4 regions of the Duganella sp. 3397 genome follow, and region 1 is predicted to be linked to each of the others. Evidence: predicted binding sites of a transcription regulator. Region 1 holds the regulator's gene; each other region holds the start of a gene.

Evidence for each region. The regulator sigma-54, encoded in region 1, starts transcription at its own class of promoters, with help from an activator protein. The targets are predictions, from matches to a motif close to TGGCANGNAANCTGCTTT.
Region 2: J2X54_RS04155 (flavin monoamine oxidase family protein) is a predicted target of sigma-54. The motif match lies at 3,207-3,224, and genes of this name have one in related genera.
Region 3: J2X54_RS21140 (TorF family putative porin) is a predicted target of sigma-54. The motif match lies at 5,060-5,077, and genes of this name have one in related genera.
Region 4: J2X54_RS19185 (urease accessory protein UreD) is a predicted target of sigma-54. The motif match lies at 2,163-2,180, and genes of this name have one in related genera.

The regions. Positions count from the first base shown of each region.
Region 1 covers NZ_JAVDVB010000001.1:817,924-825,015, forward strand. Annotated here, with positions in the region: gene J2X54_RS03590 (monovalent cation:proton antiporter family protein) at 1-19, opposite strand, end outside; gene J2X54_RS03595 (KpsF/GutQ family sugar-phosphate isomerase) at 146-1,144, shown strand; gene J2X54_RS03600 (HAD family hydrolase) at 1,144-1,683, shown strand; gene lptC (LPS export ABC transporter periplasmic protein LptC) at 1,696-2,301, shown strand; gene lptA (lipopolysaccharide transport periplasmic protein LptA) at 2,311-2,922, shown strand; gene lptB (LPS export ABC transporter ATP-binding protein) at 2,924-3,676, shown strand; gene J2X54_RS03620 (RNA polymerase factor sigma-54) at 3,680-5,164, shown strand; gene hpf (ribosome hibernation-promoting factor, HPF/YfiA family) at 5,240-5,599, shown strand; gene J2X54_RS03630 (alginate lyase family protein) at 5,665-6,627, shown strand; gene J2X54_RS03635 (enoyl-CoA hydratase/isomerase family protein) at 6,624-7,092, shown strand, end outside.
Region 2 covers NZ_JAVDVB010000001.1:944,172-951,263, reverse strand. Annotated here, with positions in the region: gene J2X54_RS04170 (TonB-dependent receptor) at 1-538, opposite strand, end outside; gene J2X54_RS04165 (RidA family protein) at 593-1,102, opposite strand; gene J2X54_RS04160 (cytochrome c) at 1,120-1,578, opposite strand; gene J2X54_RS04155 (flavin monoamine oxidase family protein) at 1,536-3,143, opposite strand; gene J2X54_RS04150 (Mu transposase C-terminal domain-containing protein) at 3,490-5,379, opposite strand; gene J2X54_RS04145 (hypothetical protein) at 5,379-5,516, opposite strand; gene J2X54_RS04140 (DEAD/DEAH box helicase) at 5,784-7,092, opposite strand, start outside.
Region 3 covers NZ_JAVDVB010000007.1:17,342-24,433, reverse strand. Annotated here, with positions in the region: gene gshB (glutathione synthase) at 1-582, opposite strand, end outside; gene gshA (glutamate--cysteine ligase) at 818-2,119, opposite strand; gene J2X54_RS21150 (ammonium transporter) at 2,299-3,828, opposite strand; gene J2X54_RS21145 (P-II family nitrogen regulator) at 3,839-4,177, opposite strand; gene J2X54_RS21140 (TorF family putative porin) at 4,189-4,962, opposite strand; partial or broken gene J2X54_RS21135 (accessory factor UbiK family protein) at 5,256-5,486, shown strand; gene J2X54_RS21130 (glycoside hydrolase 43 family protein) at 5,630-7,092, opposite strand, start outside.
Region 4 covers NZ_JAVDVB010000005.1:633,767-640,858, reverse strand. Annotated here, with positions in the region: gene ureC (urease subunit alpha) at 1-554, opposite strand, end outside; gene J2X54_RS19195 (urease subunit beta) at 566-892, opposite strand; gene J2X54_RS19190 (urease subunit gamma) at 907-1,209, opposite strand; gene J2X54_RS19185 (urease accessory protein UreD) at 1,238-2,131, opposite strand; gene J2X54_RS19180 (TonB-dependent receptor domain-containing protein) at 2,418-4,829, shown strand; gene J2X54_RS19175 (LacI family DNA-binding transcriptional regulator) at 4,854-5,891, shown strand; gene J2X54_RS19170 (SDR family oxidoreductase) at 5,918-6,691, shown strand; gene J2X54_RS19165 (DUF4962 domain-containing protein) at 6,712-7,092, shown strand, end outside.

The DNA of each region.
Region 1 (7,092 bases):
CGAGCGGGGAAAACGTCATGTTGCCGTAGCCGTCAGTTTTTTATTCAGTGGTTTCGCCCCACGCAGGCGCATTGTTTCGACTGGCAAGTTTTTTGCTTTCTTAATTCGGCTATACTTGGGTATGAGTGTAACCCATGAAAAAACAATGCTGAAAGCTTTTGACGCAAAAATGGCCGCGCACGCGCTGCAGTTGGCCCGGGAAACGTTGCAAAACGAGGCCGCCGCCATTACTGCCCTCGAGCAGCGCATCGATGCCGACGACAGCGTCGCCCGTGCCATCGAGCTGTTGTTAAATTGCAAAGGCCGGGTGGTCGTCTCCGGTATCGGCAAGTCCGGCCATATTGCCCGCAAGATGGCCGCCACGTTCGCCTCCACCGGCACGCCGGCGCTGTTCGTCCATCCGGCCGAGGCTGCCCATGGCGACCTGGGCATGGTCACCGCCGACGATGCCTTCATTGCGATTTCCTACTCGGGCGAGAGCGGCGAGTTGATGACCATCTTGCCGGTGGTCAAGCGCATGGGCAGCAAGGTCATCGCCATCACCGGCAAACCCGGTTCCAGCCTGGCCAATATCGCCGACGTGCACCTGAATGTCGCCGTGGCCAAGGAAGCGTGCCCGATGAACCTGGCGCCGACCACGTCCACCACCGTCACGCTGGCGCTGGGGGATGCTTTGGCGGTCGCCTTGCTCGACCTGCGCGGCTTCAAGGAAGAAGATTTTGCCCGTTCGCACCCGGGCGGCGCGCTGGGCCGGCGCCTGCTTACCCACGTGCGCGACGTCATGCGCAGCGGCGCCGATGTGCCGAAAGTCCACGCCGACGTCAAGCTTACCGACGCGTTACTCGAAATCACCCAGAAGGGCATGGGCATGACTGCCGTGGTCGATGCCGACGACAAGCCGATCGGCGTGTTCACCGACGGCGATCTGCGCCGCATGATCGAAAAAGTGCAGGACTTCACCCGTGTCGTGATCCGCGACGTGATGCATCCGAACCCGCGCAGCATTGCGCCGGAAAAGCTGGCAGTCGACGCCGTGGCCGTGATGGAACAGTTCCGCATCAACCAGATGCTGGTGACCGATGCCGACGGCAAGCTGGTCGGCGCCTTGCACATCCACGACCTCACTCGCGCCAAGGTGATCTGATGACCGAATTGACCATGCGGACTGTGCATGAACGCGCTGCGCGCGTGAAACTGATGATTTTCGACGTCGACGGCGTGCTCACCGACGGCAGCCTGCACTACGGCGCCGACGGCGAAGCGCTCAAGACGTTCAACGTCTACGACGGCCTGGGCATCAAGCTGTTGCAGGAATCCGGCGTGCAGACCGCCATCATCAGCGCGCGCACGTCGCCGCAGGTGATCAAGCGCGCGGCCGACCTGGGCATCAGCTACCTGCACCAGGGCGGCCACGACAAGCTCACGCCGTTCAAGGCGCTGCTGGAAAAGACCGGCTTGACTGCCGAGCAGGTCGGCTTCATCGGCGACGACGTGGTCGATCTGCCCATCATCGCCCGCGTCGGTTTCGCGGTGGCGGTGCCGAACGGCCGGCCCGAAGTGCTGGCGCGCGTGCACCACGTCACCACCGCCCAGGGCGGGCGCGGCGCGGTGCGCGAAGTGTGCGAACTGCTGTTGCAGGCGCAGGGCACGCACGCGGCCGTCATGGCGCAATTCATGGTGTAACGGAGACCGGGCATGCGTAAAAGAACAGCACATCGTTGGCCGCTCACCTGGATGGTCGTGCTCGGCGTGTTCGTGGCCGTCGGCACGGGCTGGATGGTGCAGCTGATTAACGAATCGAACCAGGATACGGCGCAGGACAAGTTCCGCAACGAGCCCGATTACATCATCGACCGGTTCAGCGTGGTGCGCATGACCAAGGACGGCAAGCCGGCCTATATCCTCTCCGGCGACAAGCTGACGCACCTGCCGGCCGAAGAAGCATCCGATATCGTCAAGCCCTACATCAACACCTTGTCGGCCGAGCATCCACCGATGACGGTGCGTGGCGACACCGCCCGGGTGGACCAGGACAACTCACGCGTCAAGCTCAACGGCAACGTCAGCGTGGTGCGCCCGGCCAGCGGCAAGAGTGGCGCCGCGTCGCAGGCCATGAGCCTGACCACGTCCACGCTCACCGTGTTCCCGGACGAGCAACGGATGGAAACCGCTGCACCGGTCGAGCTACACCTGGGCAATACGGTCGCCACCGGCGTGGGCATGACCGCCAACAACGCAACGCTGCAAACCCAACTGGGTGGACGCGGCAAGATCACCGTGCCGCCGCGTGCGGCACGCTAAAGGAAGATTATGAGAGCAAGCACCAAGCACACCTTCTGGTCGGCAGCACTGCTGCTGGCGGCCCTGGCCATCCCGGCGCACGCCGAAAAAGCCGACTCCAACAAGCCGATCGAAGTATCGTTCGACCAGGCCGACTCCGACGACGTCAAGCAGATCAAGACCTTCACCGGCAACGTCATCCTCACGCGCGGCACTATCCGCATGACCTCGCCCAAGGCGGTGGTCACGCAAGACCCCGAAGGTTTCCAGTTCGTGGTGCTGACCGGCACGCCCGGCGTGCAGGCCACGTTCCGCCAGAAGCTCGACGGCGACACCGATAAATGGGTGGAAGGCCAGGCCGACCGTATCGAATACGACGACAAGACCGAGCTGGTCAAGCTGATCTCCAAGGGCCGCATCAAGCAGCTCGAAGCGGGCAAGGTGACCAGCCAGGTCGATGGCGAATTCATCTCCTACGACAGCCGCCGCGAAGTGTTCGCGGTCAAGAATACCAGCAGCGGCGAGAGCAAGCCGGGCGCCGGCCGCGGCACCATGGTGATCCAGCCGTCGTCCAAGCGTCCGCCGATCGCGCCGGCCCAGCCGACGTCTCCAGCACCTGCCACCCAGCCTGCGGGGAAATGATATGGAACCGAGTTGCGGTAGCACCCTGATCGTTCGCGGCCTGCAAAAAAGCTATGGCAAGCGCCAGGTCGTGCACGACGTCTCGCTGCAAGTGGAATGCGGCGAAGTGGTGGGCCTGCTGGGCCCCAACGGCGCCGGCAAGACCACGTCGTTCTACATGATCGTCGGCCTGGTGCCGTCCGATGCCGGCACCATCGACATCAGCGGCGTCGATATTTCGAGGCTGCCCATCCACCGCCGCGCATCGCTCGGCCTGTCGTACCTGCCACAGGAAGCGTCGGTGTTCCGCAAGCTGACGGTGGAAGAAAATATTCGCGCTGTCCTCGAAATTCAAAAAGTGGACGGCAAGTCTTTATCCAAGGCTGACATTACCGAACGGCTCAATACCCTGCTGGCCGATTTGCAAATCGAGAAGCTGCGCGACAACCCCGCGCTCTCGCTCTCCGGTGGCGAACGCCGCCGGGTGGAGATCGCCCGTGCGCTGGCTACCAACCCGCGCTTCGTGCTGCTCGACGAACCATTCGCCGGGGTCGACCCGATTGCCGTGATCGAGATCCAGCGCATCGTGCGCTTTCTCAAGGAGCGGCAGATCGGCGTCCTCATTACCGATCACAATGTGCGCGAGACGCTGGGCATCTGCGACCGCGCATATATCATCAACCAGGGCTCGGTGCTGGCTTCGGGCCGTCCGGACGACATCATCGCCGACGAATCGGTCCGCCGCGTCTACCTGGGTGAACACTTCCGAATGTAATCCATGAAACAGTCATTGCAACTGCGAACTTCGCAGCATCTCGCGCTGACACCCCAACTGCAGCAATCGATCCGCTTGCTGCAGCTCTCCACGCTGGAGCTGCACCAGGAACTCGAACAACTCCTTACCGATAATCCGCTGCTCGAACGGCTCGACGATCCGCTCGACCATTCACTGCGCCTGTTGTCCGACGGCGCCATCAGCCAGCAGGCGCCGTCCGGCGAAGCGCCGTCCGAGTCGGGCCCGCAGGAAGCCGCGCCGGCAGGCGAGGCCGACACCTACGACGGCCCTGCTGCCGATACCGAAAGTACCACCGCCGAAGCGGACATGGACTGGAGCGACGCCGGCCGCAGCAAGGCGCCCGACGACGAGGACGCACGCCCGCAGATCGAGGCCCACCACTGCACCCTGCGCGAACACCTGATGGAGCAGATGCGCGTGACCGTGCTCGAGCTGCGCGACCGCGCGCTGGTCGAACTGATCATCGACGCGCTCGATGAAAACGGCTACCTCGAAGAAGCGCTCGACGAGATCCACGCGCGCCTGCCCGAGGAACTGGAAGTCGATATCGACGAGCTGCAAACGGCGTTGTCGCTGCTGCAAAGTTTCGATCCGGCCGGCGTGGGCGCGCGCAACGCGGCCGAGTGCCTGGCGCTGCAAATCAAGCGCTTGCCCGGCATCCCGATGGTCACGCGACGCATGGCCGTGGCCATCGTGGAAAAGCATTTGACGTGGTTTGCCCAGCGCGATTTCAACAAGCTGAAAAAAGCGCTGCTGTGCGACGACGAAGACCTGCGCGAGGCGCAGACCGTGATCCGCCAGTGCAATCCGCATCCCGGTGCGGCGTTCGCGTCCGACGTCTCCGACTACGTGGTGCCCGACGTGATCGTGAAAAAATCGCGTACCGGCTGGCAGGTCAGTTTGAACAACGACGTCATGCCGCGCCTGCGCGTCAACGCCATGTACGCCAACCTGCTCAAACAGAAGAAGGGAGATGGCGGCGAGGGCGCCATGGGCGCGCAGCTGCAGGAAGCGAAGTGGCTGATCAAGAATATGCGCCAGCGTTTCGACACCATCCTGCGCGTGGCGCAAGCGATAGTAGAACGACAAAAGAACTTTTTCTCGCACGGCGCGGTTGCCATGCGCCCCCTTGTGCTTCGCGAAATTGCTGATACACTGGGTTTACACGAGAGCACCATTTCTCGGGTAACAACTCAGAAATACATGCTCACGCCGCATGGCATGTTTGAGTTGAAATATTTTTTTGGTAGCCATGTCGCCACCGAAGCAGGCGGTGAAGCCAGTTCAACGGCGATACGGGCATTGATCGTGCAACTGACAGGAGCTGAAGACCCTAAAAATCCTTTATCCGACAGTAAGATTGCGGACATGCTGGGAGAACAGGGCATGGTGATTGCGCGACGCACTGTTGCCAAATATCGCGAAGCCCTCAAAATCCCTCCAGTCAGTCTCCGCAAGTCTTTGTAGTGCACTGGTTCCTGCGTGCCCGGCATCAATGGGCAACGCACTAACCGTCAGCGACATCTATCTTTAGGAGTGTGTATGAATCTCACCATCAGTGGACATCATCTCGAAGTGACCGCCGCCATTCGTGAATACGTGCAGAGCAAGCTCGAACGCGTGACACGGCACTTTGATCAAGTGATTGATATTGCTGTCATTCTGACCGTAGATAACCTTAAAGAGAAAACCAAGCGCCAAAAGGCTGAAATCAATCTGCGCCTGTCCGGTAAAACGGTCTACGTGGAGAGCCTGTCGCAAGACCTGTACGCTGCGATCGACACCCTGATCGACAAGCTGGACCGCCAGGTCATGAAGTACAAAGGCAAAGTCCAACAGCACGGCCACGATGCGATCAAGCATCTCCCGGATAACTTCGAACCAGCTGCCGCCGCCCTTTAAAATAACGGCGCGACAACACCAACTAAGGGCGCAACCATGGCGCCCTTTCTTGTTTTTGGGATTCCATGAAAATTGTTTACCTGGTTTATACCGTTTCCGCTCTTGCTGTTGCTTCCTCTTCCTACGCCACCACGTGCCAGCCGGCGCCGGCTGCCGTCATCGACATCGACGCCAACAGCTACTACAACGACGCCAACCACTCCGTGATCGACCCGGCGCGGCGGGCCAAAAACATCGCCAGCACCGAGCCGGTCGAACAATTCTTGTCCGGCGTGGCGCGCAACGCCAGCCGCTACCAGGCCAGCGGCAAACCGGCGGACGCCGCCTGCGCCTTGAACTGGCTCGAGGGCTGGGCAGGGCAGCAGGCCATGCTGGGCAAGATGTCGAGCGAGCAGGCGTATTTCGTGCGCAAGTGGACCTTGGGCGGCCTGGCGCTCAGTTACGCGCGCGTGCAGCCGGCCGCCACCCCGGCGCAGAAAAAATCCATCGAAGCGTGGCTGTCCACGCTGGCCGACGCCACGCTCACGCACGCCGATACCCGCAAGGGCAAGCGCAACAACCATTATTACTGGGAAGGGCTGGCCGTGACCGCCGTGGGCGCCGTCACCGGCGACCAGCGCTTTTTAAAATGGGGCCACGGCGTGTTCGACAACGCCATGGCCCAGGTGGCGCCAGACGGCGCACTGCCAGCCGAAATGGCGCGCGGCGCCAAGGCCTTGCATTACCACGCGTTCGCCGCCGCACCGCTGACCATGATGGCGTCCATCCTCGACCTGCAATCGCCAACCTTGGACCGGCTGGTGAAATTTACGCTCGCTGCCGCGCGCGATCCGTCTGCCATGCAGCAGGCCACCGGCTTCAGGCAGGAAGAGGTTGGCGACATGCCGTTTGCAGTGATCTACGCCCGCCACATGGGGCAGCCTGCCGCAGCGCCGGCGAAATTCCAGGCGCGCCTGGGCGGCGATTTGACCTTGCCCAATCCGCTCGAACATCTGCCATCATCGAACAAGGCCACAGGACAACCATGAGCGCACACGTTTTAACTGCCGTCAGTGACGGCACCGCCGTCACCACGCTCGATCGCCCGCGCGCATTGAATTCGCTGTCGCTCGACATGGTGCGCGCCGTTACGCAAACATTGCTGGCCTGGCGTGACGACGATGCCGTGCAGGCAGTCGTCATCCGCGGCAGCACCGAGAAAGCATTCTGCGCCGGCGGCGATATCCGCTTCTTCCACGATCTTGGCCGCGCCACGCCGCAGCAGGGCAGTGCGCTGGTCGAAGATTTCTTCACCGAAGAATACGCGCTCAATCACCTGGTTCATCATTACCCGAAACCGTATATCGCGCTGATGGATGGCGTGGTGATGGGCGGTGGCATGGGCGTGGCGCAGGCCGGTCCGCAGAGCCGGGTACGTATCGTCACCGAGCGCACCAGGATGGCAATGCCGGAGACCAATATCGGCCTGTTCCCGGACGTGGGCGCCAGCTATT
Region 2 (7,092 bases), 130 kb from region 1:
TGGCGTCGGAGCCGTATTGGGCGGCAGCGCCGTCCTGCAGCACTTCGATATGGTCGATCGCGGCGACCGGGATGTAGTTCAGGTCGGCCGCTGCGCCGCCCTGGTATGGCCCGCCCAGCACGGCCAGGTTGGCGGTGCCGTGGCGGCGCTTGCCGTTGATGAGCACCAGCGTGTTATTCGGGGACAGGCCGCGCAGGCGCGCCGACAGCGTCAGGTTTGCGGTGTCGCCGCCGAAGGCCTGGGCCGTGAACGACGGCAGGTTTTGCGCCAGCGCCTGGATCAGGTCCGGCTGGCCGGTGCGCTGCAGCGAAGCGGCGTCCAGTACCTGGATCGGCGAGGCGCTGTTTTCGGCTTTCATGCCGCTCGAGCGGGTGCCGGTGACGATGACCGAGGCGGTCGCGGCGACTTCGGTCGGTGCGACCGCCGCTGCAGCGACTTCGGCTTCAGCTTCGGCCGGTGCAGCGTAGGCAGAGGCGGCGCCAAACGCCAGGGTGGACAGGACGGCGGCAACGCCGATCTTGAGAGTGGTCTTGTGCATATTTTTAAATCCCCATTTTTGGAAAAAATTACAAAGTAAGACCTGCTACGCTTATTATTTTTTTGCGGCGACCACTTCGATTTCCACCAGCCAGCCAGGGTTGCTCAGCCCCGCCACCTGCACCACGGCGCGTGCCGGCAAATTGGGCTGGGCACCGCCGAAGTACTGGGTGTAGGCTTCCATGAAGCCCTTGGTATCGGCCTTGCCGCCCTTGGCCGGATCGCCCACCAGGAACACCTGCATCTTGACCACGTCGGACATTTGCAGCTTCATGCCTTCGAGGATTTCCTTGATCTTCTTGAGCACCGTCTCGGTCTGGGCCTTGGTGTCGCCAAAGGCGGCCAGCGTGTCGCCCGGCACTTCCTTGTTCACCACCGCCGGTACCTGGCCGCTGATGAAGTGAATGGTGGCGGTCGGCGGAATGGTCACCGCCAGCGCGATCGGGAAGTCCGAGTTCGGGATCTTGTGGCGCACAATCTCGGCGGCAGGCGCGGCAGCCTGGGCGGCGCTGCACAGCAGGCCGAAGGCGATCGGGGTCAACACGGTGGCAATGATTTTTTTCATGGTTCTCTCTCGTGGTTTTAATGTTTGTTCGACATTTCGGCGGTACCGAATTGCGCCACGCCCAGCGCGGTGCGCAGCTTGTGGATTTCGTCTTCGGTCAGCGCGTCGGCCTTGTTGCCCCATTCGCCGCGCACGTAGGTGAGAATGGCGGCCAGGTCGCGGTCGCTGATGGTTTCGGAAAAGTCCGGCATGCCGCCGCGCCCCTTGAGCAGGACGCCGGCCACTTCGGCATGGTCGCCGGTAACGAACTTGCTGCCGGCCAGGGCGGGGAAAGCGCCCGGGATGCCCTTGCCGCTGGCCTGGTGGCAGGCCGCGCAGTTTTTCATGAACAGCGCCTTGCCGTCCGGGGCTTGCGCGCGCGCCGGCGCCACGGCCAGCAGCGCGGTGGCCGCCAGCGCGGCGGCGCTCATCAGGGCGGTTGTCAGCACAGGCTTCATGCGCTGGCCCTCGCGTGGATGCGGGCGATCTGCTGCCATGCCGATTCGATGGCGCCCGCCTGCCAGCCGGTCAGATAGCTCAGGTGTTCGCCGGCCAGCATGATGCGGCCCTCGCCTTCCACCAGCGTGGGGTACGCGGCGGCGCGGGTCTTGTCGGTCCACTCGGCCCAGCCACCGAGGTTGTACTGCACCCGGTGCCACGCCACGGAAAACGCGTTCTCGTATTCCTTGCGGTACTGCGGGAAGATCTTCTCGCCGGCGGCCACCGCGAATTCGGCGCGTTCGGCCGGGCTCAAGGCGCTGATCTCGATGGCGGCGGTCTGGTACTGGTAGTAGCCGAGCACCACGCCCTTCTGCTTTTGCCAGTTCGACGACGGCAGCGAGATGGTGTTAATCCCGCGCAGGTCGGTCAGCACATGGCCGCCGTAGATCTGGTCGTCCTCTTCCCAGAAGCGGCGTTTCATTTGCAGGCCGATCTTGCCCACCGGGGCGTAGGCGACGGTGGCCACGGCCTTCTTGAACTTGTCCGAAAAATCGGTATCGATCTGGCGCAGCACCGACAACGGAATCGTGCACAGGCAGTAGTCGGCGGTGACGCTGCCGGCCTTGCCGCTGGCAGTGTCCTTGAAGGCGATGGTCACGCCCTTGTCGTTCTGGCGGATGGTCTGCACTTCGGCGCGGTAACGGATCACTTTACCGAGACGCTTTTCGAACGCCTTCGGAATCGCGTCCATGCCGCCCACCGGCTGGAACATGGTGGCCTGCATCGGGAAGTCGTGCACCGCGCTGTACACATTGCCCAGCTTCGATTCGAGCAGGTCCTTGAAACCCAGCGGGTCGGACGCCTTGCCCGGTCCCGGCTCCATGCCGGCGCCCGGATAGACGGTGTAACCGCGACCGGGACGGCCACTGTAAGTCAGATCGGTGGAGGACAAATGCCCCTCGTGCACCAGGTAGTCGAGCAGCAAGCGCTGGTCGTCGGCGCTCAGGGTTTGATCGAGCTGCTTGTTCTTGATCGACTTGGCCAGCAGTTCGTCGACGTGGCCGCGCATGTCGGCCTTGACCTCCTTGATGCGCATGCGCTTGCCCGCGAACGGGCCGGCGTTTTCGGAGTACACATAAGAGTGGTCGTTTTCATTGACCATCACTTCCAGCGGCACCTCGAACAGGCGCGTGTAGTGCAGCGTGGACTGGTGGTGCAGCGGAATGCGCCACGGGCCGTGGTTGATGTACTGGCCGGCGTCGAAAGCGCAGGTCTGCTTCTCGCCACCGAGCTCGGTCAGCGCAAAGCCCTTGCGGGCGGTCTGGCAACGTCCACCGGCAAAGTCGCGCGCTTCGAGGATCTGGCATTGGTAGCCCAGTTTTCCCAGCTCGTAGGCAGCGGTGAGACCGGCCAGGCCGGCGCCCAGGATCACCACTTTTTTGCCCTTGCCGCTGCCGGTCAGTGCCGGCGGCGCCGACACGGTGGAGTTGATGCCCATGCCCCATGCATTCATGGTGGTCAACAGCAAGCTGGTGCCGCCCACCGCTGCGGCCCGGTACAGGAAGTCTCTGCGGGTAAAAGAGCTAAACGGTTTAAATGGTTTTACTGTTTTGCTTTGCATCTGCTTTCCTCGACTTTGTGCTGAAAAAACCCTGGAGTCACTAGCGTCTCCGTAGTCCTCTTCATAGCAAGCAGCGTGCCATATTGGAAAGCCAAATAAACATCATTCGCCGCCAAAGCGAGCCTTGTTCTGCAACGCCTGCCGCATCGAACAAAGTTTTTTCGGTAGCGCATTGCGGCCGCTTGCAGCACGTCGCAGAGCGCGTCCGGCGACAAACTTTATTCACCTGAAACAGACTTTATTTGTGGCGATGCGGGTTACCGAAAAGTCGTCGGTACGCGAACGCACGCACCACCAGATGGCGGTGGTGCATTGCGGTGCAAGGGATCGAAAAGGCGAAGGAGAATCAGCCGGCGAAGCTGACCAGGGCGGTAGCGCTGGTGCGGATGATGGCATCCGCCGGTGCACTGGTTGCAGCAGCGGGCGGCAAGTGCGCCATTTCCGCTGCGCTCAGCTGGCGGCGCACGCCGGTGGCGTCGGCCAGGTGGCAGGCGTGGAACTGCATCGGCGCGGCGGCGTCGAGCAGGTAGACGGTATCGAGGTTGGACGGATCGTGCGCCACCCTCACCTGCCAGCCGCCGCGCTGGCGCACGCGCTCGTACCAGCGCTCCTGCACGGCGCGCGCGCAGGTATAGCTGCTGTTGGCGAACGCGATGCCGTCGCAGCTCACCATGGCAGTGGCCACCGGCATCAGGCTGCACCGCACCAGGTGCTCCGGATAGGTCTTGAGCGCCCCGCCGCGGTGCTCCACGCCCCAGTCCCACAGGGTCGCCGGTGCCGCCGTATCCGGCGCAGGCTGGCGGTGGTTGTAGTACAGGATGCAGTCGATGACGATACGGGTGAACTGCGCCACATCGAGCACGCCGTCGAGCCGGCACGGCGCACCAACCACCAGAGCGTTGGCTCCGTTGGCGGCATGGGCCACCTCGGGCGCCAGCAGCCGGAAGCGCCGCGCCAGCACTTCCTGCCAGTCCCCGGGTCCGTGGTCGGCGGTCACGCAGCGCAGGTTGAAGTTGGTGCGCAGCGTGCCGCCGTCGCCCCACTCGGCGCCGGCCAGCGCGGCCAGCGGTGCGGCCACGAACAACGTGTCGGGCAGATGGCGGCCGGGCCACTGGCCGGCCTCGATGCGGCGGCCGTACTGCTGGCTGTAACGCTGCTTGTCGGCGGCGCAGTTGGCCAGCGCCAGCATCGCCTGCGGCCAGTTGGCCGGTCCCAGGCCCACGTGCACGCCGGTGATCAGGCGGCTGTAATCATCCTGCACCACGTAAATATGAGGACGGCCGATGGCCTGCTCGCGGTCGGCGCGCGACACCAGCTGCACGTCGGCGCGCATGGCGTCGAGCTGGTAGCTGGCCCCGGGGCGGCCGGGGGCCGACAGCGCTGTGGCGCGCAGCGCAGGTGCAGCGTCGGCCATGATGCCGCTGCCGGCCCGGGAACCACTACCGCTGCTGCGGCGCGCCACTTCCGGCGGGCGGTCGTCGTCGTGGTCGAGCCAGTAATTGAACTGGCCGAAGGTGGGCAGCATGGCGGCGCGCCGTTGCGGCGCGGTCTGCACCCGGCCGCTCACGGGGTCGATGCGGCGTTCGATGAAGAACTCGTCGAGCATTTGCTGGTAGGCGCCCAGGCGCGAGAACTTGTCGTGGCTGGCCGCATAGCGGGCGATCGCCACCCGGAAGATGCGGCGAATGTCCTCGTCGGCGTTCAGGCCCGGGCCGTCGTCGGCGCCGTTCTTGCGCGGCCGGCCGCGCTTGACGCCTTCCGACGATTGGCGCACCTTGCCCTTGCCCCCGGAATTGCAGTAGTCGGGCAGCAGCGCATTGGGGGTTTGCCCGCGCTGCCAGTAGCGGCGCAGGTAGCGGTAAATGGTGGGGTGCGACACCTGGTGTTCGGCGGTGGCGCGGGCGATCATCTGGCCGCGCTGGCGCGCATCGTAAATGTCGGGCTCCTGCGCCACCAGCGGCGCGATGATGTCCCAGGCGCGCGCGCGCAGCTGCAGGTATTTGGGCGGCAGCATTTCCTGGCTGACCACCATCAGGTAGGGATCGGCCGGCAGCACGCTGGCCCGGCCATCCCGCAAGTCGGCGAGCAACGCCGGCAACTGAACCAGTTCCACCTCGGCCGAGCGCGCCGCTACGTCATACACGTAAGCGTGTCGCTGGCCGGGGTCGATCCACAACACGCGGACGGTGCGCGCCGATGGCTGCGGGTAGTGCAGCAGATCGTTGCGCAGTAACATCAGAGATCCTTGCGCGACATGGTGAATGGCCGGGTATCGATCATGATGATGTTCGTCCCCGCATCGCTGTGTTGCCGCAACAGCGGCGGCTTGATCGCATCGACAAAGGTATTCCACAGCTTACTGAATGGCGTCATGGCTAAGCTCCGGTTCAACGACTTGTCTCCAGGTTGAGGCGCGTCAAGCGCACCGTTTATCACATTTGTGCCAAGTCATCATGCAATAAGCGGGCCACCCCGCGTTCTCCTATGAGAACACTTTGCCAACATCGCGCCAGGCACCACGTTTGCACTTTCACAAGCTTTTTCTTGGTGCAGCGCAGCACCGTAGATGTGCGGAAATAATCTGCGGAAATAGAAAAAGGGCCTTGCGGCCCTTTCATGGTGTTCTGCGTGACGACAGGATCAGTATTTCTTGCCCGGCGCCGGTTTCTTTTTCGGCGCGGCCGCTTTGGGCGGCGTCGATTTGCCCGACTCCGGCGGCATGCGGTCCACCTGGCTGATCTTCAGCTGCGAACCACCGACCCAGACCTTGCCCAGGCTCTTGAACAGCTCGTTCGGCATGCCGTCCGGCAGTTCCAGCATCGAATACGTGTCGAAGATCTCGATGCGGCCGATCAGGCGCGCTTCCAGGCCGGTCTCGTTGGCGATGGCGCCGACGATGTTGGCCGGGGTGACGGCGTTGACGCTGCCCACTTCCACGCGGAAAGCGCTCATCGGCAAGGTGGCCTTGGCTGGCTTGTCCTTTTTCTTTTTCGGTGCTTCGTCGTCGAACTCGCTGGCGGCAGCGGCCACGGTGCGCGACAGTGGCGACGCGGCAGGACCAGCGGCGGCGGCCGGCGCAGGCTTGGCGGCGCGGGCCAGGGTGGCGCGCGGAGCCGGCGCCGATGCCGGCGCTGGCGCCGACGGTGCCGACGGCGCAGCGGCAGCGGCACCGGAAGAAGGCGCACCACCGCTGTCACGGCTGATGCGCAACTGCTGGCCTGCTACCTTGATGCCGGCCAGGTGGTCGAGCACGTCGCCAGCGAGGTCGCTCGGCATGTCCAGCACGCTGTAGTCGTCGTAGATTTCGATGCGGCCGATGTTCTTCGAGTCGATACCGCCTTCGTTGGCGATGGCGCCCACGATATTGCCCGGCTTGACGCCGTGCTGGTAGCCCACTTCGATGCGGAAGGTTTCCATGCCGGCGTCCGGGGCACGCACGATGCGTTCCTTTTTCGGGAAGCGCTCGCTGCGGTCCGGGCGTTCGCCACGGTCGGGACGGTCGCCGCGATCGAAGCGGTCACTGCGGTCGCCACGGTCAAAACGGTCGCCGCGTTCGGGGCGGTCGAAGCTGCTGGTAGCGCGGGCCGGGCGCTCTTCCCACTGGGTGACCTGCTTTTTGTCGAGCAGCAGCGGCACGTCGCCACGGGCCATCTTGGCCAGGGCGGCGGCGATTTCGATCGCCGGCACGTTCTGTTCGCGTTCGAAGTCTTCGATCAGCGACTGGAACTGTTCCAGCTCGCCCTGCGCCAGGGTTTCGGTAATCTGCTGCTTGAACTTGGCGATGCGCACGTCGTTGACAGCCTGGATGGTCGGCAGTTCGAGCATGTCGATCGGCTGGCGCGTGGCGCGCTCGATCATTTTCAGCAGGCCTTTTTCGCGCGGCGTGATGAACAGGATCGCCTCGCCGCTGCGGCCGGCGCGGCCGGTGCGGCCGATACGGTGGGTATAG
Region 3 (7,092 bases), on a different contig from region 1:
GATGGTCGTTGCACCATTTTGGGTCAGCGTCTCGATAATCGCCCCAAGGTTCATGGCGTCGGGCTTGACGCGGAAGATGCCGGTGCCGCCCATGCCGTCCAGAGGCTTCAGAATGATGTCGCCATGTTCGGCCTGGAAGGCGCGGATACGGGCCTCGTCGGCCGTCACCAGCGTGGGCGACGTGTACTGGCTGAACTGTGCAATCGCCAGCTTTTCGCTGTGATCGCGAATGGCCGACGGCTTGTTGAAAACTTTGGCGCCCTGGGCTTCGGCCAGTTCCAGCATGTAGGTGCCGTAGATGTATTCCATGTCGAACGGCGGATCCTTGCGCTGAACGATGGCGTCGAACTCGCCCAGGTTGGTCTCCACCGCCGGGGCGGCGCGGTACCAGTCGGTGGCGTCGCCGGTAAAGCTGATCTGCGACGCCTTGGCTGTCGCGATGCCGCCCAGCACTGCCATATCCTTTTGCTCGAAGGCGTACACGGCATGGCCGCGCTGGTTGGCCTCGACCATCATGGCGTAGGTGGAGTCCTTGTAGGTCTTGAACGTGGACAAGGCATCAGCGAGGAAAGCAATTTTCATGGGTGCATCCGGTGGAGTGAAGCACTGATTTTAGCCGAGATTTGGTGCAGGGATGATTTGGGGGACGCTGACGGACCATGGATCCCCGCGTTCGCGAGGATGACGACACTACGGTCGCCGGCTTTAAAACCGTCATACTCGCGCACACGCGATGGCCGCTCTGCGGCCGCAGGCTTCAAATCCGTCATCCTCGCGCAGGCGGGGATCCAAACCCGCTGATCCGGCGATCTCCTGATTAATAAACCTCCGGATTCGGATCCGTCCGCTCCATCTCCAGCGACGCCGCCAGCAGCGCCAGCCGCGCCACCACGCCGTACACGTAGAACCGGTTGGGCGCCGCCGTGCCCGGCTTGGCTTTCAAATCGGGCACCGCGTGCTGCTGGGCGAACGCCAGCGGCACGTACTGCGAGCCCGGCGCATTGAGGTTCTGGTCGACGCCTTTTTCGGCATGGACGCGGTAAAAGCCACCGACCACGTAACGGTCGATCATGTACACGACCGGCTCGGCGACGTCGTCCTTGATGCTCTCGAAAGTGGGCACGCCTTCCTGGATGATGAAGTCGGTCACCTCTTTACCATCCTTGATGACGATCATCTTGTCGCGCTGGGCTTGGGTCAAGTCCTTGATTTCACTGGAATCCTTGATGGTCAGGATGCTGGTGCCATAGGTGCCGGCGTCGGGCTTGATGATCACGAACGGCTTTTGCTCCTTCATGCCGTACTCCTTGTACTTCTTCTTGATTTTCGACAGCAGCGTATCGACATTGGCGGCCAGGCACTCGTAGCCCTCGCCGGTGCGGAAGTTCACCGCGTCGCACTTGGCGTGCAGCGGGTTGAACATCCACGGATCGACACCGATCAGCTTGCCGAATTTCTTTGCCACTTCGTCATACGCATTCAGGTGGTTGCTCTTGCGGCGCAGCGCCCAGCCCGCGTGCAGCGGCGGCAGCAGGCTTTGCTCATGAATATTTTGCAAGATGTCGGGAATGCCGGCCGACAGGTCGTTATTGAGCAGCACGGTGCACGGATCGAAATCTTTCAGGCCCACGCGGCGGCCATTGGCCGAGCGCACCAAGGGTTCGACCACCAGCATATTGCCGTCCGGCAGAGCGATCGGGGTGGGCTGGGTGACGTCGGGCGACAGGGAACCGAGGCGCACGTGCAGCCCGGTCTGGCGGAAAATCTGCATCAGGCGGGCGATGTTTTGCCAGTAGGTAGGGTGGCGCTGGGTGAGCTCCGGGATCAACAGCAGGTTGCGCGCATCGGGGCAATACTTGTCGATCGCGGCCATGGCGGCCTGCACCGACAATGGCAGCATTTCGGTGGCCAGGTGGTTGAAACCGCCGGGAAACAGGTTGGTGTCCACCGGCGCCAGCTTGTAGCCAGCGTTGCGCATATCGACCGAGCAATAGAACGGCGGCGTGTGCTCTTGCCACTCCAGGCGGAACCAGCGCTCGATGGCGGGAGTGGCGGCCAGGATTTTCTCTTCGAGGTCGTGGAGCGGGCCGGTCAGGGCGGTGGCGAGATGGGGAACCATGATTACTTCCTTAAATGATGCGGGAGGACGACCCTCCAGGCACGCTGAAACACCGAATATTACCTTGTGGATAAGCTACATCGGGGCGATACCCCTATTTTAAAGGCGGGAATGAAAAAAGCCCCCGCACGCGAGTGCGGAGGCCTTCTTGACAAGAATGACAGCAATTACCTGTCGGGTTACATGTGATAGGCGGACTCGCCGTGGGTGGTGATGTCCAGGCCTTCGCGTTCTTCTTCTTCCGGTACGCGCAGGCCGATCACCATGTCCACCAGCTTGAAGGCGATGAATGCCACCACGGCCGACCAGACGATGGTCACGCCCACGCCGGTGGCCTGGATCAGCACCTGGCCGCTGATCGAGTAGTCTGGCGATGGCTTGTTGGCCACGTAGTCGAAAATGCCCTGGCCGCCCAGCGATGGCGCAGCGAACACGCCGGTCAGGATGGCGCCCAGGATGCCGCCCACGCCGTGCACGCCGAAGACGTCCAGCGAGTCGTCGGCGCCCAGCAGGCGTTTCAGGCCGTTCACGCCCCACAGGCAGATCACACCGGCCAGCAGGCCCATGATCAGTGCGCCCATCGGACCGACGAAACCGCAGGCAGGAGTAATCGCCACCAGGCCGGCGACTGCACCCGAAGCGCCACCGAGCATCGATGGTTTGCCTTTGAAGATCCATTCGGCGAAGACCCACGACACGGTGGCGGCAGCGGTTGCCAGCAGGGTGTTGATGAAGGCCAGTGCCGCGATGTCGCCCGCTTCCAGCGGCGAACCGGCGTTGAAACCGAACCAGCCTACCCACAGCAGCGAAGCGCCGATCATGGTCATGGTCACCGAGTGCGGCGCCATCGATTCGCGGCCGTAGCCGACGCGTTTGCCGATCACGTAAGCACCGACCAGGCCGGCAACAGCGGCGTTGATATGCACCACGGTACCGCCGGCGGTGTCGAGCGCGCCGTGCTGGAACAGGTAGCCGGCTTTGGCGGTTTCGGTGGCCAGGGTGGCGGCGTCCTTGATCGCATCAGGGCCGGTCCAGAACCAGACCATGTGGGCGATCGGCAGGTACGAGAAGGTGAACCAGATCACCACGACCAGCAGCACGGCGGTGAACTTGGCGCGTTCGGCAAAGGCGCCGACGATCAGCGCGCAGGTAATCGCTGCAAACGTGGCCTGGAAGGCGACGAACATGAACTCCGGAATCACCACACCCTTGCTGAAGGTGGCGGCGTAGGCGAAGGTGCCCTTGACCGGGTCGTAGATATTGTTGAGGAAGGTGCGGTCATGCAGGTTGCCGAAGAACGCATTGCCTTCGGTGAAAGCCAGCGAGTAACCGTAGATGCACCACAACACGACGATCACGGCGAAGATCATGAAGATCTGCATCAGGATCGACAGCATATTCTTGGAACGGACCAGGCCGCCGTAGAACAGCGCCAGGCCGGGAATCGTCATCATGACCACCAGCAGGGTGGCAACCATCATCCAGGCATTGTCGCCCTTCTGGGGCGTTGGCGCGGCAGCGGGTGCAGCGGCCGGTGCAACTTGGGCAGCCGGCGCGGCGGCGGGCGCGGCTGGTGCAGCTTCCGGTGCGGCAGCGGTGGCGGCAGCCACCGGCGCCTCGGCCGGCTTGGCGTCTTGCGCATGGACAGGTGCGGCAAGCGCGAACAGCAGAGAGACCCCAGCTAACAAGGTTGTTATAGTTTTCTTCATCTAAATCCCCTTAAAGAGCTTCGTTGCCGGTTTCACCGGTACGAATGCGGATCACCTGTTCCAGGTTGTACACAAAGATCTTGCCGTCGCCGATTTTGCCGGTGCGGGCTGCGCCTTCGATCGCCTCGATCGCCTGTTCGACGATGCTGTCGTCCACGGCTGCTTCGATCTTGGTTTTCGGCAGGAAGTCGACCACGTATTCGGCGCCACGATACAGCTCGGTATGCCCTTTTTGCCGGCCGAAACCTTTTACTTCGGTCACCGTGATGCCTTGCACGTTGATGGCCGACAGGGCTTCGCGGACTTCATCAAGCTTGAACGGCTTGATAATGGCGGTAATCATTTTCATGAGAGCCTCGCTTAGAAAGTTTTGGAAATGGTGACGACAGCGCCAGATTTACCAAGGTTTTTGCCGTTGCGGCCAACGTAGGCATCGGTATTGGTCTTGATGCCGGCAACGGCAACAGAGAACACGCCGAAGTCCTTGGTCACGCCAACCTTGTAGTCGCTATAGCTGAGAGCGCCGTTGTTCTTGACGTTCTGGTGGCCGGCATGGAGGTTGAGCACATAGCCGTCATAGACGTCGTAGTTGAACTGGCCGTCGAGGTAGCCGCTGTTCTTGCTGTCGGCGGTGCCAAACAGGTTGCTGGTCGAGTGCGAATATTTCACCGAGAACGGGCCGGCGCTGACTTGGGCATACAATTCGAAGGTATTGGCGCTGGTGGCCAGCTTGTTCGACGGGTAAGCGTAGTACAGCGCGCCGACGTCGTAGGCAAAGGTATCGGTGATCTGGCCGCGCTTGCCCGCGTAGATGTCGAATTCATACGAAGCATCGCCGCCGCCGTCCTTGATCCACTTGATATTGGTGGCCCAGGCCCCAACATACACACCGGTGGGGTTGTTGACATAGTCAACACCGCCCTGCACGGCTGGTTGCAGACGGGTTTGCGAAATGCCGCGATAACGGTAATCGCTGACTGCGGCGACGTTATAGGTGATCTGGTTGTCTGGTACAGGTTCGGCAGCGGCAGGTGCGGCTTCCTGGGCCAGCGCCGAAGCGCTCATGGTGGCGAATGCCAAGGTCAACGCTGCTGCTGTCAGGGTCCGGGTCAGGCTTTTGTTTTGGCTCTTCATCATTTTGTCCTTGTAGTTATCGAAACTGAATACAGATACTTGATGCGATGCGGGTAAAATCCTTGTAAAGCGAAGCGGTAAGCATTCCATGGCTTCTATAGCAGAATGCGTGCCAGCTAACGTTGCCTGGTAGATAGCTGCTTGGGCTGCTTTGTCATGGGCGACCGGGCGCCCCATCTGACAAAAGTGACAATTTGGAAGAAAAGTTGGCCGCGCTGCTTGAATTTGCACCACACCGATACACGGACGCACTCCAATGGTGCATCCGCCCAGCAACCAGATCAAGGAATATTATGGATATGAATACTTTTTTTAACGACTTGCAGAACAAGATCTCCAAGGCCGTCGAAAATTCGCCCGCCAAGGACATCGAGAAAAACGTCAAGTCCATGATGACCCAGGGCTTCTCCAAGCTCGACCTGGTCACCCGCGAAGAGTTCGATATTCAGACCCAGGTACTGGCAAAAACCCGCGCCAAGCTCGAAGCGCTGGAAACGCGCCTGGCGGCGCTCGAAGCCAAGGCCGCACCGGTGTCGCCAGCTGCGGTGTCGCCTGCGGCTGCGGTTCAGGCAGAACCTAAAGTGGAAATCGCCAAGGGCGAGGTACTGTAAGCTCGATGCCGGCGGGTGCACCGCCGGCAAATTTACGATGGCGCGCTCGGTGGCGGCTATTGGCCGACGCGGAAGTAGTCGGCGTCGAGATACGCCGGGGTGGCGTTGGGGTCTGCGTCTGTGTTGATTGCGCCGTTCACGCCCGGCGCCTTGGTCGCCAGCAGCCCCACCTGCGCGCCCACCCAGCGTCCCACGCTGGCCGAGAACGGCTGCCCTGCCAGGGTGTACTGCTTGCCGTCCAGGCTGTAGGCAAAGCGCACCACTGCGCCGTCGCTCACCTGCGCCCGCAGGTACAACGGCTGCTGATCCACGGTTGTTAAAACCTGCACCTGCTCCTTGCAGGCGGCGCCCGGTTGTTCGCAGGTCGCCAGCACCAGCTCCCTGCCGGTTTTTCCCTGCTGTACGCCGATCCACGCATATTTAATTCCCAGCACCACCAGGCCAGCGCGGCTCATCTCGCCCTGCACATTGATGCGGGTATCGACCGTGAAGGCCGGCGCCGGGAATTTTTGCGTCAGCACCGCTGCCACGTCGCGCACGCTGCCCCCAACCGGGGCCGCCTGCGCATTGAGCCTCAGGCTGCCCGGCTTGGCGGCGAGATCGTACCAGCCCGGCGCTTGGTTGGCGTTCCACTGCCATTGCAGCCCCAGTTTGGCGGCATTGAATTCGTCGCCTGCCGGCGGCGCCTTTATGCCGCTGTCCTTACCGGCCGGCTTGGCGTGCACCAGCACCGGTTCACCCGTGCCCTTGCCTGCCTTGTCTACACCGATCACCGGCCAGCCGTCGTGCCAGCGCATTGGCTGCAAGTGCACGATGCGCCCGTAAGCGCGCCGGTCCTGGAAGTGATAGAACCAGTCCTGACCTTTCAGGTCGGTTACCCACGCGCCCTGGTGCGGGCCATTGGTGGCAGAGTCGCCCTGGGCCATCACGATGCGGTCCTGGTACGGGCCGGCGATGGTGCGCGAACGGAACACCGACTGCCAGCCATGTTCCACGCCGCCGGCAGGTGCGAAGATGTAGTAGTAGCCGTCCTTCTTGTAGAACTTGGGCCCTTCCAGCGTGGTATAGCCACCGAGCTTGTTGCCGTCGATGATGTCGCGGCCGCGCTCATCGAGCAGCGTGCGCGCCTCCGGGTCCATCTGGCGCAAGGTCAGTATGTTGTTGAAACCGGCGCGGCTCTTGGCCCACGCATGCACCAGGTAGGCCTTGCCATCGTCGTCCCACAGCGGCGACGGATCGATGATGCCTTTACCGGGCAACAGCAGGTGCGGCTCGCTCCACGGCCCGGCAAAGCTGGTGGCGGTAATGACATAAACGCCGAAATCGGGATCGGGATAGAAGATCCAGAATTTGCCGGCATGGTGACGCAGCGATGGCGCCCACACGCCCTTGCCCGGCTGCGGCGTGGCGAACGCCTGCGCCGGCACCAGCTTGGGCAGCGCATGGCCCACCAGCTCCCAGTTGACCATGTCGGTCGATTGCAGCAGCGGCAGCCCCGGCGCGTTGCTGAAGCTCGACG
Region 4 (7,092 bases), on a different contig from region 1:
GCCTGCAGCATCGAGTGCAAATGCCACGGTCCCGGCGTGCAGGTGGTGGCCGAGGTGCCGGCCGAGGGCCCGGTGCCGCCGCCGATCATGGTGGTCACGCCGCTCATCAGGGCTTCTTCGATCTGCTGCGGGCAGATGAAGTGGATGTGGGTGTCGACGCCGCCGGCGGTGACGATCTTGCCTTCGCCGGCGATGATCTCGGTGGCGGCCGCGATGATCATGTCCACGCCGGGCTGGATGTCAGGGTTGCCGGCCTTGCCGATGGCGGCGATCATGCCGTCGCGCAGGCCGATGTCGGCCTTGACGATGCCCCAGTGGTCGACGATGACAGCATTGGTGATCACGGTATCCATCACCAGCGGGTCGGTGCGGCAGCGCTGCGACTGGCCCATGCCGTCGCGGATCACCTTGCCGCCGCCAAATTTCACTTCTTCGCCGTAGATGGCGTAGTCTCTTTCGATTTCGATAAACAGTTCGGTGTCGGCCAGGCGGATACGGTCACCAGTGGTGGGACCGAACATCTCCGAATAAGCGCGGCGCGAGATTGTAGCCATGTCTGCCTTTTTTATTTTTTAGGGGGATTTGGATCGAGTTTTCCCATGACTTTGCCGCTGAAGCCATAGACTTCCATGTCGCCCGACAGCGTGACCAGTTCCACCGTGCGCTGCTGGCCCGGTTCGAAGCGGACGGCGGTGCCGGCGGCGATGTTGAGGCGCTTGCCGTAAGCCTTCCAGCGCTCGAACTTGAGCTCCGTGTTCACTTCGAAAAAGTGGAAGTGCGAGCCGATCTGCACCGGGCGGTCGCCCTGGTTGGTCACCACCACGGTGGCGGTCTCGCGGCCTTCATTGAGACCGATCTCGCCGTCCTTGAGTCGATATTCACCGGGAATCATCGCGATCTCCTCGTTCAGGGTATGGGATTGTGGACGGTGACAAGCTTGCTGCCGTCGGGGAAAGTGGCTTCGACCTGGATGTCCGGGATCATCTCGGGGATGCCCTCCATGACATCCTGGCGCGACAAAATGGTCTGCCCCTCGGACATCAGCTGTGCCACGGTCTTGCCATCGCGCGCGCCTTCCATGATGGCGCAGGTGATCAGCGCCACCGCTTCCGGGTAATTGAGTTTCAGGCCGCGCGCGAGGCGCCGTTCGGCCACGATGCCGGCGGTGAAGATCAGCAGCTTGTCTTTTTCTCTTGGTGTCAGTTCCATGTGCTTCCAGTCATATTCGTATTCTTGTTCAGGTCTGCCAGATGCGCGGCGTGATGGCTGCGCGATCGAGCAGTTGCGGGCGCACGCGACGCCACACGGCCAGCATCAGGCGGCGCGCGGTCTCGCTGTCGTCGCCCAGGTGGCGCGCCACCAGCACGCCCCTGGTATGGGTAACGCCGAACCGATGCCCGCCGTTGACCGCACCGTCGGCCGTGATGTCGGCGCGGATGTCGGCCAGCAGTTGATTCATCTGCGCCGCCGGCAGCGCCTTGCCCGCCGCGATCAGCGTGGCGCACACGGTATGGCCACCGAGCGCCAGCGGGCTATCGAGCTGCCCGCCGAGCATGGCGCCCTGCTCCCACCACAGCAGCTTGCCCTCGCGACGGATGCTGCTGCGCTGGGTGATGGTGCCGGTCTCGAACACCTCGCCCGAACCGCGCCGGCCCATGCACAGGATCTCGCAGCCGATGTAGGTGGCGCCAAGCGCCAGCTCCACGTGCTGGTCGAGGGTCACGTCGGCGGTGTCGAAGAAGATGGTCTCCTGCGGCAGCCACTCGAGCGCCGCGTCCTGGTTGACGTGCAGGTGCACGGTCTGGCGTGAGCGCTTGCCGTTGGCCTGGTACCACTTGGCAGCGCCGGGCGTGGTGATGCACGCGTGCGCGCGGTCGCCCACGCCGATATCGATGGCCAGCTGGTCGCCGCCCACCACCCCGCCCGGCGGATGGACCACGATGGCGTGGCAGACTTTTGCGTCTTCCGGGTACAGCGCCTTCTGGACGCGCAGCGGACCGTGGTGGCGGTTGTTGTACAGGCGCGTGGTACCGCCATCGTCCGCAAAGCCGAGCGTGAGGCTGGCCTGCCAGGCGCCGGCTTGGCTGGCTGGCCTGGTGAGACGTTCGCTCGGTGCGGTGCAATCTGGCATGAGGGTTTCATCGACAAATAATGTCGTGTCGTATGCAAACGGCGTGCCAGCGAGCGACAAACATTCGTAGCGGTTTTAGACACGCCACGCACCATTAAGGTGCGTCCGCACCAATGTGGCGCAATTCTCACGCTAAAAAATAAATATTGACATCGAAATCGATTCCTATATGCTTACTAAATCGTTGCACTAAATCGATTTAGTAAGGCTCAGACCGAACGGATCGTCCATCTGGTGCATCGATGCAGTCAGAGCGCACTTATAAAAACCACAACGGAGACAACCGATGGTCACAACGCATTCCGGCAGCCAGCTGCCGCGCTATCCCAACATGAAGCCCATGGCTGCCGCCCTGGCGCTGCTGCAACTGTCGTCCATCACGCAGGCCCATGAGGCCGCCCAGGCTGCTGCGCCGCAGCTGGAACAGGTGGTCGTGTCGGCCAACCGCCGCATCGAAAAGCTCGAAGACGTGCCGCAATCGATCTCGGTGCTCACCGGCGAAGCGCTGGAGCGCAACAACGTGCGCGAGTTCGACGACATCGTCAATCTGTCCCCTGCCCTGACCATTTCGACCGGCACCCAGGTGGGCACCAACAGCATCAATATGCGCGGCATCGGCACCACGTCCAACAACATCGGCATCGAGGGCGATGTGGCCGTGATCGTCGACGACATGCCGTACGCCCAGGCGCAGCAGGCCTTCCGCGACCAGTCCGACGTGGCGCGTGTCGAGGTGCTCAAGGGCCCGCAAAGCACCATGTTCGGCAAGAGCGCGATTGCCGGCGCGGTGGTGATCACCACCAAACCGATCGGCGCCGGTCCGATGAAGGGCAAGCTCTCGCTGTTTCGCAGCAGCGACGACGAGTACCGGGTGCAGACGTCCGTGAGCGGACGCATGTCCGATACCGTCGGTGTGCGCCTGTTCGCCAGCAAGACCAATTTCCCTGGCCTGCTCTACAACCTCACCACCGACAGCATGCAGAACGGCTCCGGCGGCAAGACCTTCTTCGCCAAGGTGCAGTGGCAGGTCACGCCGGACCTCGACGTGCAGCTGGCGCCGCGCTACGACCACACGCTGCGCACCGGGAACACCGCCGCGATCAATTCGATCGGACCAGGCGTCGGCTACCTGTACAACAAGAACTACAAGGCGCTGTCGAACACCGAGGTGCTGCGCGGCATTAACGTTTCGCAGTTCAACACCACCATCCGCAACGACTCGCCCACCGGGCTGGAAGCGACCGATCGCGGCATCGGCGTGCGGGTGAACTACCTGTTCCCGGACAGCTCACCGATGGCTGGCCATGCGCTCACCTCGATCACGTCGGTGGACAACAACAAGTCCAACGACTTCCGCGACAACGACAATATCGACCTGGTATCCACGTTCTACCAGCTCGACCACTTCGGCAAACCGTCGGGCATCAACGAGCGGCCCGAGATCAACGGCACCATGGACACCAAGATGACCAGCCAGGAGTTTCGCCTGACGTCGCCGGACAGCGGCAATTTCCGCTACCTGGCCGGCCTGTGGATCGCCCGCACCAGCATCGACCGTACCTACCGGCGCGGCAATCCGTTCGTCAAGGAGACCAGCTGGACCAACTACGAGACCTCGTCGTCGGTGCTCAACCGCGCGCTGTATTTCAACGGCAGCTGGGACTTCGTGCCCAAACATACGCTCACCGGCGGCGTGCGCCTCACGCGTGAATCGAACGACTACATGTTCCACACCATCGACAGCCTGCTGTCGTCGGCGCCGAACAATGTGCACACCGGCGAGAACTACTACAACGCGCCCAAGCACCACGAAAACTACGTGACCGGCAAGCTCGGTTACGGCTACAAGCTCACGCCCAACACCATGGTGTACGGCACCGCCTCCACCGGCACCAAGGGCGTCGCTTACGACATGACCAGTGGCGCCAACAACGTCAACGTCTTCAAGCGCCTGCCGCTGGCGCCCGAGGAAGCCACCAGCTACGAAGCCGGCTTCAAGGCCAACCTGTGGAACAACCGCGCCACGCTCAACCTGGCCGTATTCAAGACCCGCTTCCGCGACTACCAGACGTCGGCCACCGAGCGCTTCTCGGACGGCAGCCAGGCCAGCGTGTTGTACAGCATTCCAAAGATCCAGACCCAGGGTTTCGAGGCCGACGCCTCGGCCCTGCTCACGCGCGACTTCCTGCTGTCGGCCAACCTCGCCTTTACCCGCGCCACGGTAGTGAACTGGCGCCAGGGCCCCTGCTACAGCGGCGCCAAGGATTGCACCGTGCCCAACGAACTGGTGCCGGGCGCTTTCCTGCGCGACGCCAGCGGCGGCCTGATGCCCAACTCGCCCAAGTGGAAAACCAATGTCGGCGGCGAGTACACGCTGCCGATCAAAAGCTTCAAGACTGCGATCAACGCCAACGTGCGCGCGCAGTCCAAGGTGCAGGGCGCGATCAGCCAGGACCCGAGCCTGAAACGGCCCGGCCATGCTATCGTTGACCTGGGCGCCTCGATCGCCGGCCGCAGTGGAAAATACAAGCTGTCGGTCGGTATCAAGAACCTGTTCGACCACCACTACTCGGTGGGCAACGGCGGCAGCTTCCTGAACTTCAAGCAGACGTCGGGCCCCGATATACGCTCGTATGGCTGGCAGCCAGCGCGCGACGCATTCCGCTATTACACCGCCCGGCTGGACGTCAATTTCTGACCAGCCGCTCAACTCAAGGACACCATGAGCGAACCAAAAATTCAGGATGTCGCGCGCCTGGCGGGGGTTTCCCCGTCCAGCATCTCGAATTTCCTCAACAACCGCATGGGCCAGATGCGGCCGGACACGCAGGCCAAGATCCAGCAGGCCATCGAGCAGCTGGGCTACCGGCCCAACAACGCCGCGCGCCAGCTCAAGACCGGCGTGGCCTCGATGGTCGGCCTGCTGGTGCCGTCGCTGGCCAACCAGTTCTTCGGTGCGCTGGCGTGCGCCGTGGAGGCGGCCGCCGCCCGCCACCACTGCCACGTGATGACCTTCAGCACCTTCCGCGATCCCGAGCGCGAACGCGGCGTGATGGCCGACCTGCTGGCGTACGGGGTGAAAGGCATCATCACCGGCTCGGCACTCAGCGATACCGAGCACCTGGCGGCGATCACCTCGCGCTGCCCGGTGGTCGCCTTCGACATCAAGCGCGACCAGGATTCGGACCAGCGCATCGCCACCGTCTCGATGGACAACGCCGCCGCCACCACGCTGGCGGTGGAACACCTGGCCATGCTGGGCCACCGCGCCATCGCGCTGGTGACGCCGCCGCCGTACACGCTGAACCGCCAGGAGCGTATCCGCGGTTTCCAGCAGGCGGCCGCCGCCGCCGGCATCGTCGGTGAGCTGATCATTGCCGACGCCACCGACGGTCCCACCGACCTGCACGGCGACACCCGGCTGTTCGAACTTGGCCGCAGCGCGGCGTCGCGCATCGTCACGTCGTCGGCGCGGCCCACGGCGGCGATTGCGATCAACGACATGATGGCCATCGGCGTGGGCGTAGGCCTGAAACAAATGGGACGGCGCATTCCGGCCGATATCTCGCTGATCGGCATCGACGATATTTTCTTCTGCGCCGCACACGATCCGCCATTGACCACGCTGCGCCAGCCGATCCAGGCCATGGCCGACGCCGCGCTGCAACGCATCCTGACGCCGGACGAACCCGCTGACGGCGCGCTGTTCGCGCCCGAGCTGATCGTCCGTTCATCCACCGCCACACCACCGCAATCCTGACCTTGCATATCTATACGGAGACAAACATGGAACTCAAGCAAAGCACTGAACTCACCGGCAAAAAAGCCCTCGTCATGGGCGGCGCCTCGGGCATCGGCAAGGCCACGTCGCTGGCACTGGCCGCCGCCGGCGCCGACGTGGTCCTCACCTACTGGAGCAGCGCAGAAGAAGCCGAGCAGGTGGTCACGCAAATCCGCACCCTGGGCCGCCAGGCCCACGCCATCCGCGCCGACGTTGCCGATGCCGACGTGGCCGAACAGGTATTTGCCCAGGCGGAGCACGCCATTGGCGAGATCGACACCCTGTTCGCCAACATCGGTGGCCTGATCCAGCGCTGCCGCGTGGTCGACATGCCGCTGTCGTTGTGGAACGAGTCGATGAACCTCAACCTCACCAGCACCTTCTTGATCTGCCAGGCCGCGCTCAAGCGCATGGAGCCGCGCGGTCGCGGCACCATCGTCACCATGTCGTCGCTGGCCGCCTTCGACGGCGGCGGCCCCGGTTCGTCGCACTACGCGGCATCGAAGGCAGCGGTGGCCACGTTCACCCGCGCGCTGGCCAAGGAAGTAGGCCCGCTGGGCATCCGCGTCAACGGCGTGGCGCCGGGCCTGATCGCCACCCGCTTCCACGATACCTTCAATACGCCCGCCAACCGCCTGGCGATCGCCGAGCGCACGCCGGCCAAGCGCGAAGGCCAGCCGGCAGACGTCGCCAACGTGGTGGTGTTCCTGGCGTCGGAACGCGCCGCCTTCCTGGCCGGCGAAATCATCCAGGTCAACGGCGGCCTCGCACTCTACTAAGCGACTAACCAGGAACCCCCATGAATCCATCGATCACACGACGCCGTTTTCTGGGCGCCGCAGCCCTTGCTTTGCCCGTGCTTTCGTCGGGCCAGCTGATGGCGCAAGATGCGCGCGAAGCGCTGGGCCCCAAGCAGGGCAAGGCCAAGGGCGGCCCGCACCCGCTGCAGGCGCTGATGCAGGCCAGGCCGGCGCCGCTGCGCGCCGAACTGCGCGGCGTGCATCCACGCGTATTCATCACCAGCGCCGGCCTGGCCGACCTCAAACAACGGGCCACTACCACCCATAAAGCCGAATGGCAGCAGGCCCTGGCCGGCCTGGTAGCGATGAAGCAGGACCCGGCGCCCTCGCCTGCGCAAAAGCGCCGCGCCCAGAACACGGTGGCCATCGGCATCGCCGGC